Regions from separate parts of the Sporosarcina sp. USHLN248 genome, predicted to be linked through region 1. Evidence: riboswitches for the same ligand, from Rfam matches in the RefSeq annotation. Region 1 holds a riboswitch; the other holds the start of a gene.

Region 1 (5,080 bases):
AAAAACACATAACCCATCCCCCAAACGCAAAAGCCTCGTCAAAAACGCATAACACCATTAAATAGACGCTTAATCCCCACCAATCCCACTTTCATCGACGAACGATACATATCCAAGTATTGTTCCAATGAAATCGGGAATCTTAAAGCAAACAGAATAGATGGAGGACTTGAGTTGAAAACATATAAATGGATTATGCTCGTTTGCGTTTTGATCGCAGCAATCGGAAGCGCCACTTTTGTAAGCTATGCCACTTCTCTCAGTGCCGATTCGGAAAACGACACGCTCTATAAAAAAATCCAGCTATACGCCAAACAATTTGATATTGAGCCGATCGATGCAAAAATCGATCGGGTTTGGAAGGCGATTCCTGGATACAATGGGCAGCGCATCGATGTAAAAGCTTCGTACAATAAAATGAAGAAAGCCGGCAAGTTCGATCATGCCAAACTTGTATTTGAAGAAGTACCGCCCGCTGTCCATTTGGATGATCTATCACCTCCTCAGCCGATCTTCAGAGGGAATCCCGAAAAGCCAATGGTGTCCTTGCTCATTAATGTTGCCTGGGGAAATGAATTCATTCCGCCCATCCTCAACATTTTGAATGACCATCAAGTGAAAGCAACATTTTTCTTCGACGGTAGCTGGGTGAAAAAGAATCCGGATATTGCTTTGTTAATATACAATGAAGGGCATGAAATTGGCAATCATGCGTATAGCCATCCTGACCTTCAGCAACGCTCCAAAGCCGAAACTTTAGAAGAAATCCAAAAGACAAATGAGGTCATCTACCAAGCAATCGGTGTCCAGCCAAAATGGTTTGGACCGCCGAGCGGAAGCTTCAATCAGCAAACAATTGAAGCCGCACACGAATTGAATATGAAAACAATTTTATGGACAGTCGATACAGTCGATTGGAAAAAACCGAAACCTTCTGAAATGGTGAGACGCGTTGTATCTCAAGTGGAAAACGGCACCATGATTCTCATGCATCCAACTGATCCGGTCGTAAAAGGGTTAGACACAATGCTTACGGAAATCAAAGCGAAAAATCTCCAAATTGGTACAGTCAGTGATCTGATGAGCGAAAAGAGGGTTGATTGACAACTCGTGCCGATGCCTTTCTAAGATACGGTTATACAGCTTCCCCCTTCAAAATAAAATACAAAGGCAGGCCAATCAGAAATAGCCTGATCGGCTTGCCAAAATAATTATAGAAAAATAGTATCTTTTTGTTTCTCACTACAAACACGCATCCAACTCCCACATTTCAATACTCGTACTGCACTCTCATCGTTGATTGGATCATAATTTGCCCTCCTTCAATCGGCGTCGTACTATCCGACATGGCGACCGATTTGAAAGCGACCGGCTGTCCGCTTCTCTCAACTTCAATGATGTTGACTGGTTGAGGGTCTATTTGCAAATGCAATGTTTCTGCAATTGTCCGTGCTTTCGATTGAGCATTTTTTAAAGCTTTAACAATAGCTTCCTGCCTATGGAGCTCAATGTCTTCAACTGAAAATTCTACATTTGTCACCCTGTTTGCTCCATTCGCAACTGCAACATCAATCACAGCGCCCGCTTGTTGAACATCCGTTAGCGTCACTGCAATTGCATTTGTCACTTCATATCCTCGAAAAATTTGTTCTCCATCACGAAAATCATATCTAGGGAAAATCGTATAAGCCACTGTTTGAATATTTTCCCTTGGCACGCCCAAACGAAGTAACGATTGAATTACTTGATTCGTTAAAGCCGCATTTTCCTGCTGTGCCTCTTGCAGCTCTTCGCTTCGCGTATTGATTTCCAAATGAATGGTTGCAACATTTGGCTCAACCGCTACCTTCCCGTTTCCTACAGCCGTAATGTGCCGGGAAGTTTTTTTCACCTGCTGATGAATATACGGATAATACAAAGCTTTCTCCTCCATTTGTTTGATTGGCAAAGCATTCGTTTGAAGCGTAGAATGTCAATAAACAACTAGTCAATGGCCATTTCCACAAAGTTCATTAATACAATATATGACTTCATATTCTATCAAATACAAAAACCTTCAACGTATAATGGGGTATAAATACTAACCGTGGGGGATGAATATCACAGTTTGCATTCATAATTGTCCGAAAATCCCCGTATAGAACTAATCAATCCTATCCGTCAATAAACTGCTTTAGTCCGACCACTTAAACTTTAAACAATTTGATCTGATCATAAAAATCTACCCAAAAAAACAAAAATAGAATCAATTTACCTCCATAAACTGACAAAGTATTCATTTTTCTTTATATATACTATACATAGTTACTAAATACATTTGGAAACGATGATATACATCTCTTATTTGGGCACCTAAGATGTATGGAGTTACTGGTGCAACCGGCCTGATTAGACTTCGACCTTTTGTCGAGCTACTCGGGTTTTTATTTTGACGGAAAGGTGGATATGGACGGATGCGTATTGGAATTGTAGAGAATCATCCTGTAATGAGGAAAGGGTTAGTTTCCCTTTTTGCGGCGGATCAGCGATATGAAGTGGTCGGGGAAGCTGATCATAATGCAGATGCAATGAAACTACTTAGTAAAGTTAAGCCTGATCTATTTATCGTCGATTTACAGTTGGGACAAGAGTATGGTTTGGATTTCATCGTTGAAGCTAAAAACAGAGGATATGCTGGCAAATTTCTCATTTTCACTTCTTCCATTAGTAAAAAAGATTTCTGGAGAGCTCAGGAGATCGGTGTAGAAGGATTAATTTTGAAGGAAGCCTTGCCGGAAGAAATCTTACACGCATTGCAGATCATCCAGAAAGGTCGAAAATATTACGATAGTAGTATTGTTGAGTTCAAAATCAATTCACATCGATTGCATTCGAATCAATACGACAACAGTATCGAACAGTTAACACCAAAGGAAATGGAGGTTTTATTGAAATTAGGAAAAGGATATTCCAATAAAGAAATTTCACAGGCCTTGTTCATAACTGAGTACACAGTGAAAAAACATGTTAGCCAAATTCTTTCAAAGTTGGAACTATCCGATCGTACACATGCTGCCTTATTTGCAAATGCCATCGGATTAGTAACGTATATGGCAAATTGATGCTAAAAAGCTTCGCAAATGACGCGAAGCTTTTTAATTTTATAGATCAATCGGTAATACAGCGATTATAGGCTCCTCAACTTCAGTACGTTCCTCTTCCTCAGTTGTTTCATCTGCTGGAATGCTGTCATCTTCTTCATCTGTTTGCTCATCTGAAGGCAAATCTATTTCCTCGCCCAACTCGGCATCTGGATTCGTTCCTTCTGCAGTGCCTTTCTCTTCCTCAAGTAATTCTCCATCTGTTTCTTCTGATTCTTCTTTCTCCTTCCCAAGATTTCCTTCTTCTCCAATTGCGTCTGCATCATCATTTGTCTCTGGCACATTTCCATTGCTACCGTCCGGATTCGGATTGGAAACCGGCGGAGTCGTTTTACTATAATAGTCTAATTGTGCCATCGCTTCGGCAAGAGCGGCATCCAAGTCTGCTATAATTGCTGCTTTCTCGTCTGATAGATCAATCTGCAAACCACCAAGAAGTTTTGCTGCATAATCTTGCAGCATTTTAACTCGTAAAGCTGTTTCTTCCGCAGTGAATTGTGCCAATTCAGCATCTGCCCGCAATATTTCTTCTCTTATTGCCTCCCTCAATTCACCCATGAGCCGTTCTTTTTCACTCGCTATCGCCTGGTCGATTTGCTCAATCGAAGCTTCCTTTTTCGTTATGAACCAACTCGTAAATAAACTTTGGATATTTTGACCTGCGAACGCCTTATTCATTCCAGTACCAAGCGCTATACTCAGTAATAATACTGCACATAATATACATACTTTTTTGAAGCTTATGTTTGGAAGTTTCATATACACCATCCCTCCGATCAAGGTAAATAAGGACCCCCATACAGCAGGTCCTTATTGTCTTTCGGCGATATTATTTATTAATGCCTTCTACGATTGCATCCAATTCCGCCTGAGCTTCCAATAGAAGTCTCTTTCCAACCATAGTGATGATTTTATCTTGTTCGGCTATCAAGTTATTATTTAACTGCGTGATTTTTGTACGAAGGTCATCGATTTTCGCATCGATCAGTGCCTTAATTTCTTCAATCGTTAAATCTGTATTTTTATCTAACTGTGCTTGAAGATCCTCTTTTGCATATTTAATGGTTTCCTCTAAATCATTAACTGCATTTTCTGTCGTCGCTTTAACGTCTTCAATCATTTTCTTCTGCGCTTCGCTTCCAGCTGCATTTGCATGTTTCTTTAAATCTTCATTAGCATATTCCAATGCTTTTTGGCCAGTTTCATTAATCAACCCTGCGGCAAAATCTTTAAGCGACTTGAATTGGCTCGATAGATAGCTTTCGATATGTGCTTTTTGCTCTTTTATCGAATCGATATGATTTCTGGCACTAGCTTCAATTCCTTTGTTCGTTGCTGCTGTAACGAATTCCCCTCGCTCGCCAATTTTATTTGACGCATCTTCTTTCAGTCCATTATATTCAGTCAAAAGCCCATCAACTTTGCCCTCACCGTAGTTTGCAACAGCTTCGGTAATTTGATTGCTCGATTTAGTAAATTGTGCGTCATACCAATTTTTCAAATGTGTCCCTGCATCGGTTGCACCGAGGGCAACTCCTACTCCCGATAGCAATCCAATCGCGACTGTTCCTGCAATGACTTTTCCTTTAACTGTTTTTAGCATGTAATTCTCTCCTTTGATTATCGTTTACTCATCCAATAGTTCTTCTATCATCTGTTCTACTTCGAATGTGATGTCGGCTTCGATATTAAGCTCGTTGATATAATCATCGAAGCTGTCTTGCTGCAAGTCTGCAACGATTTCATTTAGCTCTTTAACCATTTCAGCCTGTTGTATTTCGATATCTGTTTGTGTATTCTTGATGCTTTCATCACGCAGAATATCAAGGACTGTGTGAAAGGATTTTTTTGATTCCGTTACAAACTGGTTGAAATCTGCTAAACCATCTGCAATTTGTACTCCTGTCACAGTTCCCAAAATCTCGCTTTTTTGCTGAAAC
Region 2 (5,080 bases), on a different contig from region 1:
CTTAGCCGTTCATGACGACGCCGCCATTTGGCGTTAAAATTTGTCCTGTGTAGAAATTGGCGTTGTCCGACGCTAAAAACAAGACGCTCTTTGCAATTTCTTCCGGTTGAGCTAATCGCTTAAGCGGATATTTAGCCGATTCTTCTTCGACGTAATTGTCTCCGAATGCGCTCAAAATATTTGTATGTGTGCCGCTTGGCGCTACCGCGTTCACCAAAATATTGGGTGCTAATTCTCGCGCCAAAGCTTTGGTAAACGCATTAATGCCGCCTTTTGCTGCAGAATAATGGGTGAACTCTTCACAACCTAAACTGCCGATATCAGAAGAGATATTAATGATTTTTCCTTTGTTTTGCTGCTTCATTCTCTTTGCAGCTTCACGGCTATTATTGAAGCAGCCGTATAGATGGACTTTGATCATTCGATCCCATTGTTCATCTGTCATTTCCGTAATTGGAGCATCTTGTGCAAATCCTGCATTATTCACTAAAATATCGATGCAGCCAAGCTGTTCGTCCATATAGGCAAACATGTCTCGTACTTTGCTTGAATCCGATACATCCGCAAGGTAAGTCAAAGCACGGACTCCGAATTTTTCAGCCTCTTGGCGTGTTTGTTCGGCAACTTCTTGATCACCAACAAAATTTATTAACACATTTGCTCCGTACTCAGCAAATTGCAATGCAATTGCTTTTCCGATTCCCATACTGGAGCCGGTAATCAGTACATTCTTTCCTGTAAGCCCTAAGTTCATTTTTTTCACCTCATAGTTCAAATCGTTTAATCAGTGACTGCAATTCTTCAGCCGTTTTGTCCAATGACTCAGAAGCCTCGATCACTTCTTGCATCGATTTTAGTTGTTCTTCTGTTAGTTTCGATACATTCATAGAGAGTTCAGCCGATTGCTGTGATGCTGTTTTCATATTATTAACGGATGCCGCCACCTCTTCAGAAGAAGCGGAGATTTCCTGTGAAGCTGCGGAAATCTCTTGGATTTGACCTGCAACTTGTTCGGCGGAATTGACAATTTCGTGGAATATGTCCCCGGCTTTTGCTGTTTGATCCATCCCAACCCGCACATTCTCTTTTCCTTTTTCCATTACTAATAGCGAATCGTTTGAATTCGATTGGATATGGTTAATGAGCTTATAAATTTCTGAAGCCGAATGAGCAGATTGCTCTGCCAACTTCTTAACTTCCCCTGCTACAACAGCGAACCCTTTGCCATGCTCACCAGCTCTTGCTGCCTCGATTGCCGCATTCAACGCCAATAAATTCGTTTGTTCAGCAATATCTGTAATGAAATCTACAATGTTGCTAATGCGATTGGAGTTTTCATTCAAACCTTGAATTGTTTCATCAATTTGGTTGACTGATTCATTGATCAATTGCATTTGGGCAATAACTTGCTGAATGACCTCATTTCCTTCCTTCGCAGCATTTGAAGTGAAGTATGAGGATTCCGAAACGGTATTCGCTGATTCTGCGATTCGTTGAATGCTCATTGCAGACTCTTCCATAGCAGAAGCTGTTTCAACTGTCATAACCATCGTCGTCTCAGCATTTTTCGCAAGATGATCGACTTCTTTTGAAACATTCGTTGCATTTCGGTAAGACTCTTCAGCAGTTGTCGTCAGCTGAGTCGCAGACGATGCAACGATGTTTGACGTATTTCGGATATTCATAATGACGTGCTGTAAATTGGACACCATCTCTTTAATAGAGCCAGATAGTTTTCCGACCTCATCTTTTGATTCTTCCAATTCCACATCACGCAAATCGCCGCCCGCTACTTGATTGGCAATAACAACAGCTTTGTTTAACGGGCTGAGCAAACGGAGAATTGTAAAGAACAGAACTGCAAACAAAACAACAAGCCCAATGATTGCAATGACAATTTGCTTCGTTATGCTTTTTTGAATAATTGCTTCGATATAGTCAGCCGAATAGTCGATACCTAAGACAGCAATTGTATTGCCATTTTCGTCTTTTATTGGACTAAAGACCGTTCTCCATGACCCAAATGTATCTTCAAAGATACTTGTCACTTCTGGTCGATCATTTTCAATCGCAAGCTTTGCAGCTGTCATATGAACAGGTGCAATATCAGTGAACAATTCACCGACGTTATAGACATCTCCCAAATTATTTGTATAGCCGACAGGGTTGACGCCGCCATCTTCCATCTTCCAAATATAGCTCCAAAACATAATACCTTGCTGATCCAAAATATAGTCCAAGTGATTTTGCATTTTCACAAAATTCGAATCTGATTCATCTTTTGCATCGAACAACTTCTTTACATCTTTCGAATCAAGCTGCATCGCTGTCAAGAGACCAACGCTTTTAAGCTCTTGCTCAAGATCGCCTTCCAACTGATTCTTCAATTGGGAAATGCTTTGTGTAGTTGTTACAGCAAATAATGCAATGACAATCGCGAAAACAGTAAGCAATAATTTGAATTTAAGCGGAATGTTTTTTATAAAGCGCATGCCTTTCTTTTCCTCCTACTAAAAATAGTTTTTATAAATAAAAAAAGCCTTTTCCAAATTAGAAATAGGCAAAATTAAAAAACCAGAAAAATGTCTAGTTTCATGCAGCTCAGCCATCATTGCATTAGCTTTAGACCTGGAGCTTTGCGTCCCTTTCTTTCAAAAGGTTTGCCAACTATAGTACTTAAAAATAGTAACATAGACTTTTTTAGATAGCAATAAAAAGTACTATTTTATTTCGGTTTTTTAGTTACATACTACCTACCAAGTATAGGATATTTGAACCTTTAAAAAGAAACCGTTTTCTTTCCTTTTTTATGAATAAACGACTTAACATCGGTAATTAAATAGTTCAATTTACCTTCTAATTACAAAACGCACATTTATTAATTGACAATAATTGAATAGATCGCTACTATTTATTTGAACAGTGGTCAAATGAGGAGGTACTATGTCATCTCAAAAATCTGCGCAACGTGATCTCAGTCGAGAGATGATCATGGATGCTGCAAAGGATTTATTTATCGTAAAAGGATATCAGCACGTTTCGATGCGGCAAATCGCGAAAGAGCTTGGTTATAGCCACGGAGCTATTTACTATCACTTTAACAGTAAAGCAGAGTTGTTTTACGCACTTGTGGAAGATCATTTTAGCATGTTAGAACAAAAGCTGAAAGAGATCGCACAAGCCCCTCTCGCTCCAATTGAAAAACTAGAAGCCATTTTACTTGGCTATATCGAATTTGGCTTAAATCATCAAAGCCATTATGAAATTATGTTTTTAATCAAAGATGAGGAAGTGCGAAATTTCCTTAATCAGAGCCCGAATGAAACGTATGAGCTATTTGCGCAAACCGTGAATAGTTTGTGTGAGAAACAGCTATCCATTCAAGAGATTTGGTCTATTTTCTTAGCCTTACATGGTTTTGTTACTCACTATTTGCGCCATGTTATCCAATATGAAGAGGTAAGGGATATGGCGAAAGCACACGTCCAGTTTTTATTGAAAGGGATAAATTAAAATGAGCCATTTGCGTGGCTTTCTTTTATCACTTCATTTGAACAGTGGTCAAATAATAAATTGGGGGTTTATATATGAATAGAGCACTTGTATTAGGAGCATCCGGCGGTATGGGTTACGCGATTGTGAATGAATTAAACAGCAGAGGTGTGGAAGTGACGGCATTTGCACGCTCGGAGCAAAAGCTGAACCACTTGTATGGTGAGCGACCGGAAATTACGATTCAAACTGGGGATATTTTTAACTTACACGATGTCATTGCTGCGTCCGAAAATACAGATATCATTTTCCAAGCGGCTAATATCCCTTACCCTGAGTGGGAAGATAAATTGCTCCCTTTCATTGGCAATGTTTTAAAAGCTGCAGAAACCCAACAAACCAAGCTCATTTTGATTGAAAACATTTATGCTTATGGCAAATCAACCGGTGCCAAAATGACGGAAAACACACCAAAGCAACCGACTACGAAAAAAGGTAAAATTCGATTGCAAGTAGAGCAGATGGTTAAACAGTCAAATGTGCCAGCAATCATTGCTCACTTTCCAGACTTTTACGGACCGAATGCGGAAAATACATTATTGCATTTCACATTCAAAGATGCCGTTCAGCATAAAAAGGCAATGTACATCGGTAACCAAAAGATTTGCAGAGAGTTCATTTACACACCGGACGGGGCCAAAGCTGCGGTCAATTTATCTCTGCAGAGTAATGCGTATGGCCACAACTACAATATTCCTGGGTTTGGTGTCATTACCGGAGAAGAAATCGTTCAGATCATCCGAGAACTTTCCGAATACGATCGACCTGTTCGGACTGTATCAAAAAATATGATTCGATTCTTAGGTCTTTTCAATGCAAATATGCGCGAAGTCGTCGAAATGTTCTATTTGAATGAAGAGCCGGTTGTGTTGGATGGTACGAAATACGAAACTGAAATCGGTCCTCTGCCTCGCACATCCTATCACGAAGGAATAAAACAGACATTACAATACATGACAGCGCAAAGTGAATAGTCGAAAAAGCGCCACTCCCGTATAAAGGAAGTGGCACATTTCATTTATTTGAAAAGCAATACATTCAGCCCTACTTTTGATTTGAACAATTTCTGACATGAAGAGTACGAAATTGGTTCGGTGAGAATCCTGTATTTCTTTTAAATGCACTGTAAAAACTAGAGGTACTTTGATACCCTATTTGGTAACCAATCTGTGTGCTATTAAACTGCGTAGTTAAAAGTAATTCCTTCGCTTTATTAACCCTAAATTTTTCTAAGTACATTCGAGGTGTGCATCCTATTCGTTCTTTAAAAATCCGATTTAAGTGAAAGCGACTAACTCCCACATTTGATGCAATATCGTCTAGAGATAAGTTTTGAATATAATTATTTTTTATCAAGCAGATCGTATCTTCTAAAATAAAAGTAAGCGGATCATATTTACTTAAACATAAATCAGGTCTACATCTTTTACACGGTCTATAACCAGCCTTTTGGGCTTCATCAGCAGATCCAAAAAAAGAAACATTCTCATCGTTTGGAATCCTAGACTTACAAGAAGGACGACAGAAT

What was found. A riboswitch is a leader RNA that binds a small molecule or an ion and turns the genes downstream of it on or off. The one in region 1 is predicted to bind cyclic di-GMP.
Region 2: it holds a riboswitch for cyclic di-GMP, as region 1 does, so the genes downstream of both, WFH04_RS15375 (methyl-accepting chemotaxis protein) here and WFH04_RS09255 (response regulator) in region 1, are expected to answer to the same signal.

What each region holds. Positions count from the first base shown of each region.
Region 1 covers NZ_JBBCZC010000018.1:63,048-68,127, reverse strand. Annotated here, with positions in the region: gene WFH04_RS09265 (polysaccharide deacetylase family protein) at 175-1,104, shown strand; gene WFH04_RS09260 (SIMPL domain-containing protein) at 1,271-1,918, opposite strand; cyclic di-GMP riboswitch class II at 2,311-2,394, shown strand; gene WFH04_RS09255 (response regulator) at 2,454-3,101, shown strand; gene WFH04_RS09250 (hypothetical protein) at 3,141-3,899, opposite strand; gene WFH04_RS09245 (hypothetical protein) at 3,970-4,743, opposite strand; gene WFH04_RS09240 (hypothetical protein) at 4,768-5,080, opposite strand, start outside.
Region 2 covers NZ_JBBCZC010000045.1:8,830-13,909, forward strand. Annotated here, with positions in the region: gene WFH04_RS15370 (SDR family NAD(P)-dependent oxidoreductase) at 2-754, opposite strand; gene WFH04_RS15375 (methyl-accepting chemotaxis protein) at 765-2,492, opposite strand; cyclic di-GMP riboswitch class I at 2,593-2,675, opposite strand; gene WFH04_RS15380 (TetR/AcrR family transcriptional regulator) at 2,944-3,513, shown strand; gene WFH04_RS15385 (SDR family NAD(P)-dependent oxidoreductase) at 3,588-4,526, shown strand; gene WFH04_RS15390 (bifunctional transcriptional activator/DNA repair enzyme AdaA) at 4,597-5,080, opposite strand, start outside.